DNA from 3 places in the Paenibacillus sp. FSL R7-0272 genome. Region 1 is predicted to be linked to each of the others. Evidence: a T-box and tRNA genes for the amino acid it is inferred to sense, from the RefSeq annotation. Region 1 holds a T-box; the other regions hold tRNA genes.
The links. A T-box is a leader RNA that pairs with one kind of tRNA and senses whether it is charged. The one in region 1 lies ahead of tyrS (tyrosine--tRNA ligase), so its partner is inferred to be a tRNA-Tyr.
Positions count from the first base shown of each region.

Region 2: it encodes a tRNA-Tyr, which carries the amino acid that the T-box ahead of tyrS (tyrosine--tRNA ligase) is inferred to sense. The anticodon was not compared.
Region 3: it encodes a tRNA-Tyr, which carries the amino acid that the T-box ahead of tyrS (tyrosine--tRNA ligase) is inferred to sense. The anticodon was not compared.

Region 1 covers NZ_CP150221.1:3,778,317-3,781,564, forward strand. Annotated here, with positions in the region: gene tyrS (tyrosine--tRNA ligase) at 44-1,306, opposite strand; T-box leader at 1,420-1,662, opposite strand; gene MKY23_RS16685 (DUF4375 domain-containing protein) at 1,736-2,182, opposite strand; gene MKY23_RS16690 (Imm63 family immunity protein) at 2,179-2,646, opposite strand; gene MKY23_RS16695 (YdiU family protein) at 2,776-3,248, opposite strand, start outside.
Region 2 covers NZ_CP150221.1:5,323,569-5,326,816, forward strand. Annotated here, with positions in the region: gene MKY23_RS23490 (plastocyanin/azurin family copper-binding protein) at 1-444, opposite strand, end outside; tRNA gene MKY23_RS23495 (tRNA-Leu) at 820-898, opposite strand; tRNA gene MKY23_RS23500 (tRNA-Cys) at 931-1,004, opposite strand; tRNA gene MKY23_RS23505 (tRNA-Gly) at 1,011-1,085, opposite strand; tRNA gene MKY23_RS23510 (tRNA-Gln) at 1,090-1,164, opposite strand; tRNA gene MKY23_RS23515 (tRNA-His) at 1,179-1,251, opposite strand; tRNA gene MKY23_RS23520 (tRNA-Trp) at 1,279-1,352, opposite strand; tRNA gene MKY23_RS23525 (tRNA-Tyr) at 1,359-1,444, opposite strand; tRNA gene MKY23_RS23530 (tRNA-Thr) at 1,454-1,529, opposite strand; tRNA gene MKY23_RS23535 (tRNA-Phe) at 1,551-1,623, opposite strand; tRNA gene MKY23_RS23540 (tRNA-Asp) at 1,720-1,797, opposite strand; tRNA gene MKY23_RS23545 (tRNA-Met) at 1,826-1,899, opposite strand; tRNA gene MKY23_RS23550 (tRNA-Val) at 1,916-1,991, opposite strand; tRNA gene MKY23_RS23555 (tRNA-Glu) at 2,092-2,163, opposite strand; tRNA gene MKY23_RS23560 (tRNA-Ser) at 2,181-2,272, opposite strand; tRNA gene MKY23_RS23565 (tRNA-Asn) at 2,274-2,349, opposite strand; rRNA gene MKY23_RS23570 (23S ribosomal RNA) at 2,421-3,248, opposite strand, start outside.
Region 3 covers NZ_CP150221.1:322,598-325,845, reverse strand. Annotated here, with positions in the region: gene iolD (3D-(3,5/4)-trihydroxycyclohexane-1,2-dione acylhydrolase (decyclizing)) at 1-495, opposite strand, end outside; tRNA gene MKY23_RS01500 (tRNA-Gly) at 900-970, opposite strand; tRNA gene MKY23_RS01495 (tRNA-Pro) at 984-1,057, opposite strand; tRNA gene MKY23_RS01490 (tRNA-Leu) at 1,065-1,143, opposite strand; tRNA gene MKY23_RS01485 (tRNA-Arg) at 1,165-1,241, opposite strand; tRNA gene MKY23_RS01480 (tRNA-Gly) at 1,248-1,322, opposite strand; tRNA gene MKY23_RS01475 (tRNA-Leu) at 1,334-1,414, opposite strand; tRNA gene MKY23_RS01470 (tRNA-Lys) at 1,427-1,499, opposite strand; tRNA gene MKY23_RS01465 (tRNA-Tyr) at 1,510-1,595, opposite strand; tRNA gene MKY23_RS01460 (tRNA-Thr) at 1,602-1,677, opposite strand; tRNA gene MKY23_RS01455 (tRNA-Phe) at 1,698-1,773, opposite strand; tRNA gene MKY23_RS01450 (tRNA-Asp) at 1,783-1,860, opposite strand; tRNA gene MKY23_RS01445 (tRNA-Met) at 1,889-1,962, opposite strand; tRNA gene MKY23_RS01440 (tRNA-Val) at 1,978-2,053, opposite strand; tRNA gene MKY23_RS01435 (tRNA-Glu) at 2,061-2,132, opposite strand; tRNA gene MKY23_RS01430 (tRNA-Asn) at 2,137-2,212, opposite strand; tRNA gene MKY23_RS01425 (tRNA-Ala) at 2,216-2,291, opposite strand; tRNA gene MKY23_RS01420 (tRNA-Ile) at 2,317-2,390, opposite strand; rRNA gene rrf (5S ribosomal RNA) at 2,426-2,542, opposite strand; rRNA gene MKY23_RS01410 (23S ribosomal RNA) at 2,691-3,248, opposite strand, start outside.

The sequences.
Region 1 (3,248 bases):
CAGCATGGGAGACGGTCTTTTTGGTTGCTTGATTTGCAAATAACTATGCTTGAAGCTTAACCAGGCTGTAGTTCTTTTTACCTTTACGGATGATGATAAATTTACCGCCAATCGCGTGCTCTGCAGATACCGTAAATTCAAGCTCGGTTATTTTTTCGCCGTTCATAGAGATGGCTCCCTTGGTCACATCCTCACGAGCTTGGCGTTTGGAAGGCTCCAAACCAAGATCAACAAGCCAGTCTACAATATTTTTAGCTTCACCGTCTGTTTCGTATGTTGGCATTTCCTTGAAACCCTGCTCGATCTCATCTGCTGTCAGGGAACGAATATCTCCGCTGAACAAAGCTGCTGTAATACGTTTTGCCTGCTCCAGCATCTCTTCGCCGTGAACGAACTTGGTCATTTCCTCTGCCAAGGCTTTCTGCGCATCACGTTTATGCGGCTCTGTTTCAACTTTCTCAGCCAAGGCTTCGATTTCTTCTTTGCTCAGGAATGTGAAGTATTTCAAGTATTTAATCACATCCCGGTCATCTGTATTCGCCCAGAATTGGTAGAATTCAAACGGTGTCGTTTTGTTCGGATCAAGCCAGATCGCACCACCAGCTGTTTTACCAAACTTCGTACCGTCCGACTTCAGCATCAGTGGGATGGTCAAGCCGTAAGCTTTCGATTCTGAGCCTTCTTTTTTACGAATCAGATCCAGACCGCTCGTAATATTACCCCATTGGTCAGATCCACCAATCTGAAGTTGTACATCCTCCGTTTGGAACAGGTGAAGGTAATCTAGTGATTGCAGAATCTGGTAAGAGAATTCCGTGAATGAAATTCCGCCTTCAAGACGGCTTGCTACGACATCTTTTGCCAGCATGGTGTTCAGGTTAAAGTTTTTCCCGTAGTCACGCAGGAACTCGATAACGTTAATCTTATGTGTCCAGTCGTAGTTGTTAACCATGCGAACCTGATTGTCACCTTCGGTAACAAACAACTTTTTCATCTGTGCCGTTAACGCGTCTACATTCTCTTGCACTTGCTCCAACGTCTGCAAAGAACGTTCGGACTGACGACCACTCGGGTCACCAATCGTACCCGTTGCGCCGCCTATAAGAATTACCGGACGGTGCCCTGCCAATTGGAAACGTTTCAGCATCATAAACGGAATCAAGTGTCCGATATGCATACTGTCACCTGTCGGATCTACACCACAGTACAGGGAGATCGCTTTGGTCTCCGTCAGTTCACGTAGCCCTTCCGCATCCGTTTGTTGATTAATGGCGTCGCGCCACTGTAGTTCGTCAATAATGTTCATTGTAATAACCCCTTTTCATCATCAAAATTCAAGCATGACTTACGTTTTGCTACGAATTCACACAGCTACGGGCATTTTTGGACACAAAAAAATCGCCGCCTTGTCTTCACAGACACAGGGACGATTAGAATAACCGTGGTACCACCCAAATTGCATGGACAACCTCTCCGAACATTCATACGTTCAAGAAATAGCGATCCATACCACTTTCAGCAAGTTATCGTTTGCCCATCCGCTTGGCATTACCCAAGTACTCCAGAGTGTAATTCGCAGCCCTTGTATGTATCAGGTTCCATCAACCCCTGACTTTCTGTAACAGGGACAAAGCCGCTACTGCGCTCTATCAACGTAATTCATGTATTTAATTATAGCCAGTATAGCGAAACGTTCTGCACATTGCAAGGGCAAGTATTCAAATCATCAACAAAACTATAACCTGATCCGTAGCTCGTCATGGTAATGAGCGTAAGCCTTCTCCGCAACCTGATCTTCGTTATTCCAGAGTTGCTGGTCCAGCTCATCCAAACGTTCTTCTTGCTCCGTCTCCAGATATTTTGGGATGTCCCACAACCCCGTTAGTCTAGAATCGTTTTCCAAATGCTCAAAACAAGCATACTGCTGCTTCACATTACTCAGAACCTGGTTTGCCCCGATCGTTTCAAGTGCCTTGCATGCGAACTTATAAGCCTCTTCTCCCCAGTTGCAGAAGAATTGTATAAAACCACCATTATAGACATCTGCCTCAAACAGCCACAACGCTGCAACCTCTTGTTCCGTCTGGGAAAGCGCAGTCCATCCTTGCGCAGACTGGTTCTTTTTCTCCACAAAAGTCAGTGCGTAATCATACCACACATCCTGAATGTCCCGTTCGCTCATATCGAAGATTTCCCCTTCCTGGGTTGAACCGTTTCCAGTTCCCGGCGTTTACCCTCTTGATGCCAAGTTAAATATGGTTCACCGATCCTTCGAAAAGCTGCCCGTACGTTGTCTTCGATCTCTTGCCATACTTCACTTGTATAATCGAGATGGGTGTTAACGTTATCGACACCATACTTCTTAAGCAGGCTTACATGGGCGGCTGTAAAAATCATATCTTCCAGCAACCAGTAGAGGACCTCCTCCACGTGCTTCAGCTTTTTAATCAGGGACGGTACACCGCGTTCATAGATTGTAACAATATAATGTCCATCGCCTATTTCGACATAGGGTGCACCTTCCCATTTGAACGACTCTCCCAATCGGTTCACATAACTTTCCATCTGTTCCATCGGGTAAGAAGTGCGTGATAACAATTCAAGGAGTTGCTGGGCTAGCTCCTCCATGCTTAACAGATTTGACACAAGATTCACCTTCCTTCTCTCTAACATCTAGGGTGTGAGATCAACCTCATATAATCGATTATAACGGCTAACAATGAAAAAGCTGCCTCTCGGCAGCCCACACCTTTTCCTCTCAGGTTCACAGAGAGGTTAAGTCCCGCAAAATGTCTTATACGAAGGGTCACAGGACACTGGCATTGCACCAAATACTTCCTGTTCAGGAGTATACGCATAAGGACGCTGGAGAATATCCAGCAAAGGCTGGATCAAACTGTAGTCTCCGTCCTGCTCCGCTCGCTCCAATACTTCTTCTACCTTCTCGTTCCGCGGAATCACTACGGGATTGTTTCGTTTCATCTGTTCCATCACTTCATCGCTGGATTCCGGCTGTCTAACTAATCTGTTTTGCCAGCGTGTATGCCACTCCTTGAAGTCGGACTCGTCACTAAGTGTGGAGGTTTCCAGTTTATTCAGAGTCAATGTCACAAACGTATTCGTGAAGTCTGCAGCATGCTTTTCCATCAGATCGAGCAGGTCCTTAATCAAGGTCTCATCTTCCGCTTCTTCCGTAAACAAACCGAGTTTGGCTCGCATACCCGTTAACCAGTGATGATGATAGTGCT
Region 2 (3,248 bases), 1.5 Mb from region 1:
TTCTGCAACAACGGAGTGCTCAACTTGATCCTTATTCACGAATTCAACTTGATCACCAACCTTGATCTTCAGCTCTGCAGTTTGAAATGCAAAATCAGAAATTTCAATTACATACGTTTTGCTTTTCTCTACTTGGGTACCCGCAGGTTTTTTAGTATCTTTAGAAGATTTGGACGTATCACTCTTCTTCTTTGTAGACTTTTTCTTATCTGTAGTCGCAGGCGCTGATTTCTTCGGTTTGGCTGGCTTAGTTGGTTTAGATGGCTTGGTCGTTTTGTTAGCTGTAGAACCCGTTGTTTGTTTGGACGATGGCTTTACGTCCTTTTTGTCTGTTGTTCCCGTCATGTGATGGTGAGCCGATGCTTCTGCACCTGCCAACTGTGGCAATGTTAAACATAGCCCCAATACCAAAAGTAAGGATAAATATTTTGCTGATTTGTTCATTATTGCTTTCCTCCCTAGAATAAAAAAATTAAAATGTCGCATAAATGCGTTCAATCATAAGAAACGAATGATATCCTTAAACGGTTTGATATCCCTGAATTTTTATTTTATAGAGCCATCATGTTGGTTTTCTTGAAGAGTACTTAATACCCAGATACAAGATACACTTATATATCGAATGGAAGAGGCCATAAATGAGGCCCATGCACCTAACATATCATTTCTTATTTACTGAGCGAATACTGTTTTAAAATACTTCGCTCTTGAGAATAATGCTTTAGAGCAGAGCCGCCGCCGTATCATAAGAGTAGAGTATTATAAATCAATACAAAAAGAGTTCACTAGAGATAAACTCTAATGAACTCTTTAAATAAATACCGGCGAGAGGACTCGAACCTCCACGGTTTCCCACTCGATTTTGAGTCGAGCGCGTCTGCCATTCCGCCACGCCGGCTTATTTGATTGTAGCATATAATAAATATATGCTGGAGGCGCCACCCAGATTCGAACTGGGGATAAAGCTTTTGCAGAGCTGTGCCTTACCACTTGGCTATGGCGCCTTATTATGGAGCGGAAGACGGGAATCGAACCCGCGACCCTCGCCTTGGCAAGGCGATGCTCTACCGCTGAGCCACTTCCGCATAATGGCTGGGGATATAGGATTTGAACCTATGCATGACGGAGTCAAAGTCCGTTGCCTTACCGCTTGGCTAATCCCCATTAGATAACAAAGGGGCGATCGAGGGGAATTGAACCCCCGAATGCCGGATCCACAAACCGGTGCGTTAACCACTTCGCCACGATCGCCATATAGAAACTACTTTTAAAATTAATTGGCAGGGGCAGCAGGAATTGAACCCACACCAACGGTTTTGGAGACCGTTGTTCTACCTTTAAACTATGCCCCTAAAAACTGGTGGAGGATGATGGATTCGAACCACCGAACCCGTACGGGAGCAGATTTACAGTCTGATGCGTTTGGCCACTTCGCTAATCCTCCAGGATTACATGGTGCCGGCGAGAGGACTTGAACCCCCAACCTACTGATTACAAGTCAGTTGCTCTACCAGTTGAGCTACACCGGCATATTAAGTTTTCTATCAAGGTGGCTCGGGACGGAATCGAACCGCCGACACGAGGATTTTCAGTCCTCTGCTCTACCGACTGAGCTACCGAGCCATAATAAAGTTTAAGCTTGAGTCGCTACACTTTATCCAGGGCATCAGTGCCATACAGCAGATGTAGTGAACAACTTGCCTCATGTTAAGAATTAAATGGCGGAACCGACGGGATTCGAACCCGCGATCTCCTGCGTGACAGGCAGGCATGTTAGGCCAACTACACCACGGTTCCAGATCACTTTCGGTTAGAAAAGTTACAATTGCGGGGGCAGGATTTGAACCTGCGGCCTTCGGGTTATGAGCCCGACGAGCTACCGGGCTGCTCCACCCCGCGTCATCAAAAAATTATATGGTGGAGGCTGAGGGGATCGAACCCCCGACCCTCTGCTTGTAAGGCAGATGCTCTCCCAGCTGAGCTAAGCCTCCGAACAACACATTTATGATCTTACCATAAATTCGATATGAAAATCAACTCTTTTTTGAAGTGATGAGTTTCTCATCTCAGTTTATAGTTTGAAAATAATAATGACCCGTAGGGGATTCGAACCCCTGTTACCTCCGTGAAAGGGAGGTGTCTTAACCCCTTGACCAACGGGCCTTACTGAAGAAGAATTATGGCGGAGAGAGAGGGATTCGAACCCTCGAGACGCTTGTGACGCCTACACGATTTCCAATCGTGCTCCTTCGGCCAGCTCGGACACCTCTCCATGGCTCCCCGAACAGGACTCGAACCTGTGACAACTCGATTAACAGTCGAGTGCTCTACCAACTGAGCTATCAGGGAATATGTTTCAGAGTTATTGTACTCTGAAAACTAGATTCGAAACGAAACGCACGCGATTTAAAACTTGCATATTGGATAAGCCCTCGACCGATTAGTACTGGTCAGCTCCATGCATTGCTGCACTTCCACCCCCAGCCTATCTACCTCGTCGTCTTCAAGGGGTCTTACATACTGGGAAATCTCATCTTGAGGGGGGCTTCACGCTTAGATGCTTTCAGCGCTTATCCCGTCCGTACATAGCTACCCAGCGGTGCTCCTGGCGGAACAACTGGTACACCAGCGGTACGTCCATCCCGGTCCTCTCGTACTAAGGACAGCTCCTCTCAAATTTCCTACGCCCACGACAGATAGGGACCGAACTGTCTCACGACGTTCTGAACCCAGCTCGCGTACCGCTTTAATGGGCGAACAGCCCAACCCTTGGGACCTACTTCAGCCCCAGGATGCGATGAGCCGACATCGAGGTGCCAAACCTCCCCGTCGATGTGGACTCTTGGGGGAGATAAGCCTGTTATCCCCAGGGTAGCTTTTATCCGTTGAGCGATGGCCCTTCCATGCGGTACCACCGGATCACTAAGCCCGACTTTCGTCCCTGCTCGACTTGTAGGTCTCGCAGTCAAGCTCCCTTATGCCTTTGCACTCTTCGAATGATTTCCAACCATTCTGAGGGAACCTTTGGGCGCCTCCGTTACTCTTTAGGAGGCGACCGCCCCAGTCAAACTGCCCACCTGACACTGTCCCCGCACCGGTTTACGGTACCAGGTTAGAACCTAGATACGATCAGGGTGGTATCCCAACGGTGCCTCCACGCAAGCTGGCGCTCACGCTTCAAAGGCTCCCACCTATCCTGTACAGATCGTACCCAAATTCAATATCAAGCTGCAGTAAAGCTCCATGGG
Region 3 (3,248 bases), 3.1 Mb from region 1:
TGCAACCATCAACTGTTCCGGGCGCACGATGCGATCCCAGTATTTGCTGACCGCTTTGAACGGATCTGTAGCCGATATGGTATAGTCACTGCTTACTTCGAGTTGTTGTAATACTGGATCTGGCTCTCGCGTAGCAAAGTTATCTCCTGGGAGAAGCAATACCGGAATGCGATTCACCGTTGCTGTTGCTGCGGCAGTAATCATATTCAATGCACCAGGGCCAATAGACGTAGTGCATGCGTAGATCTGTTTGCGGTTCTTCTGTTTGGCATAAGCTGCAGCTGTGTGCACCATACCTTGTTCGTTTTTACCTTGCATATACGTCAGGTTTCCAGAGCTGCGTTCTAATGCTTCCCCGATTCCTGTTACATTCCCGTGTCCAAATATTCCGATAATTCCTTTTACAAACTTGGTTTCTACCCCATCTACCGAGATATACTGCTGATCCAGGTATCGAAGCAAGGCCTGAGCCATCGTTAGTCGAATCGTTGTCATGAATTGATCGCCATCCTTTCCTTTACGGGTTAAGCGCTTAATCTAAGTTAAGTTTAAGCGCCTTACCCCTAAAGGTTAAGCGCTTAATTCATATGGTATTACAGGCTGAGCATTTTCGCAAGCTATTTTTGTAAGCGTTTTATTAAAATTAGGTTAGATTTGCGTAAAATAAGGGGTGAGATCGTACGATGCTGGAGGAATGTAAGGTATAAATGATCAACAAATAATAGCTTGGAGTGTAACAAGAGAGTTCATTGAATGTGCATTGAATGTTAATTGAGAAAATAGCTGCAGAAATACGACGAAGGCTTGGGCACGTAATATAGGAAAAGGGGAAAAACCTCTTGTTCATGCAAAAAAAGAAAGAGAACACAGATTGTGTCTCTTTCTTCTTCAATATATGAAGCGGGTGATGGGAATCGAACCCACGCTATTAGCTTGGAAGGCTAAAGTTCTACCATTGAACTACACCCGCATAAACAAAAAAATCGGGATGACACGATTTGAACATGCGACCCCCTGGTCCCAAACCAGGTGCTCTACCAAGCTGAGCTACATCCCGTTAAATATACCGGCGAGAGGACTCGAACCTCCACGGTTTCCCACTCGATTTTGAGTCGAGCGCGTCTGCCATTCCGCCACGCCGGCATAGTTTAAATTTAGTTATAATGGCGCGCCCTGAGAGATTCGAACTCCCGGCCTTTTGATTCGTAGTCAAACGCTCTATCCAGCTGAGCTAAGGGCGCAAATATTGGAGCGGAAGACGGGAATCGAACCCGCGACCCTCGCCTTGGCAAGGCGATGCTCTACCGCTGAGCCACTTCCGCAAAATAAGGGATGCGCGTGGAGGGACTTGAACCCCCACGTCAAAGACGCTAGATCCTAAGTCTAGTGCGTCTGCCAATTCCGCCACACGCGCATATAATAAAAGTGAGTCATGAAGGATTCGAACCTTCGACACCCTGATTAAAAGTCAGGTGCTCTACCAACTGAGCTAATGACTCATAATAGAACTGGTGGAGGATGATGGATTCGAACCACCGAACCCGTACGGGAGCAGATTTACAGTCTGATGCGTTTGGCCACTTCGCTAATCCTCCATAAAGTGGTGCCGGCGAGAGGACTTGAACCCCCAACCTACTGATTACAAGTCAGTTGCTCTACCAGTTGAGCTACACCGGCGTATCAAATTGTTATGTTCATGGTGGCTCGGGACGGAATCGAACCGCCGACACGAGGATTTTCAGTCCTCTGCTCTACCGACTGAGCTACCGAGCCATATAAAGATGGCGGAACCGACGGGATTCGAACCCGCGATCTCCTGCGTGACAGGCAGGCATGTTAGGCCAACTACACCACGGTTCCAGATCACTTTCGGTTAGGAAAGCTACAATTGCGGGGGCAGGATTTGAACCTGCGGCCTTCGGGTTATGAGCCCGACGAGCTACCGGGCTGCTCCACCCCGCGTCATCAAAAATTATATGGTGGAGGCTGAGGGGATCGAACCCCCGACCCTCTGCTTGTAAGGCAGATGCTCTCCCAGCTGAGCTAAGCCTCCGTAAATATGACCCGTAGGGGATTCGAACCCCTGTTACCTCCGTGAAAGGGAGGTGTCTTAACCCCTTGACCAACGGGCCTTAATGGCTCCCCGAACAGGACTCGAACCTGTGACAACTCGATTAACAGTCGAGTGCTCTACCAACTGAGCTATCAGGGAAAATGGTGGAGCCAAGCGGGATCGAACCGCTGACCTCCTGCTTGCAAGGCAGGCGCTCTCCCAGCTGAGCTATGGCCCCATACATATCTCTTATGAAGTTACTATGGGCCTTGGTGGACTCGAACCACCGGCCTCACCCTTATCAGAGGTGCGCTCTAACCAACTGAGCTAAAGGCCCCTATCTTTCGAAAAAAAATACCCCATTGGGGTTCCGCTTGGCGGCGTCCTACTCTCCCAGGACCCTGCGGTCCAAGTACCATCGGCGCTAGAGGGCTTAACGGTCGTGTTCGGGATGGGTACGTGTGGAACCCCTCCGCCATCGCCACCAAACGCGATTGGTCGAAGCATAGCTTCTTCCATTCATTCAGAACTGAAAATCATACACACATTCCGTGATGTACCGATTTTCACTTCATTCAGAGTGTTGTTCTCTGAAAACTAGATTCGAAACGAAACGCACGCGATTTAAAACTTGCTATTGGATAAGCCCTCGACCGATTAGTACTGGTCAGCTCCATGCATTACTGCACTTCCACCCCCAGCCTATCTACCTCGTCGTCTTCAAGGGGTCTTACATACTGGGAAATCTCATCTTGAGGGGGGCTTCACGCTTAGATGCTTTCAGCGCTTATCCCGTCCGTACATAGCTACCCAGCGGTGCTCCTGGCGGAACAACTGGTACACCAGCGGTACGTCCATCCCGGTCCTCTCGTACTAAGGACAGCTCCTCTCAAATTTCCTACGCCCACGACAGATAGGGACCGAACTGTCTCACGACGTTCTGAACCCAGCTCGCGTACCGCTTTAATGGGCGAACAGCCCAACCCTTGGGACCTACTTCAGCCCCAGGATGCGATGAGCCGACATCGAGGTGCCAAACCTCCCCGTCGATGTGGACTCTTGGGGGAGATAAGCCTGTTATCCCCAGGGTAGCTTTTATCCGTTGAGCGATGGCCCTTCCATGCGGTACCACCGGATCACTAAGCCCGACTTTCGTCCCTGCTCGACTTGTAGGTCTCGCAGTCAAGCTCCCTTA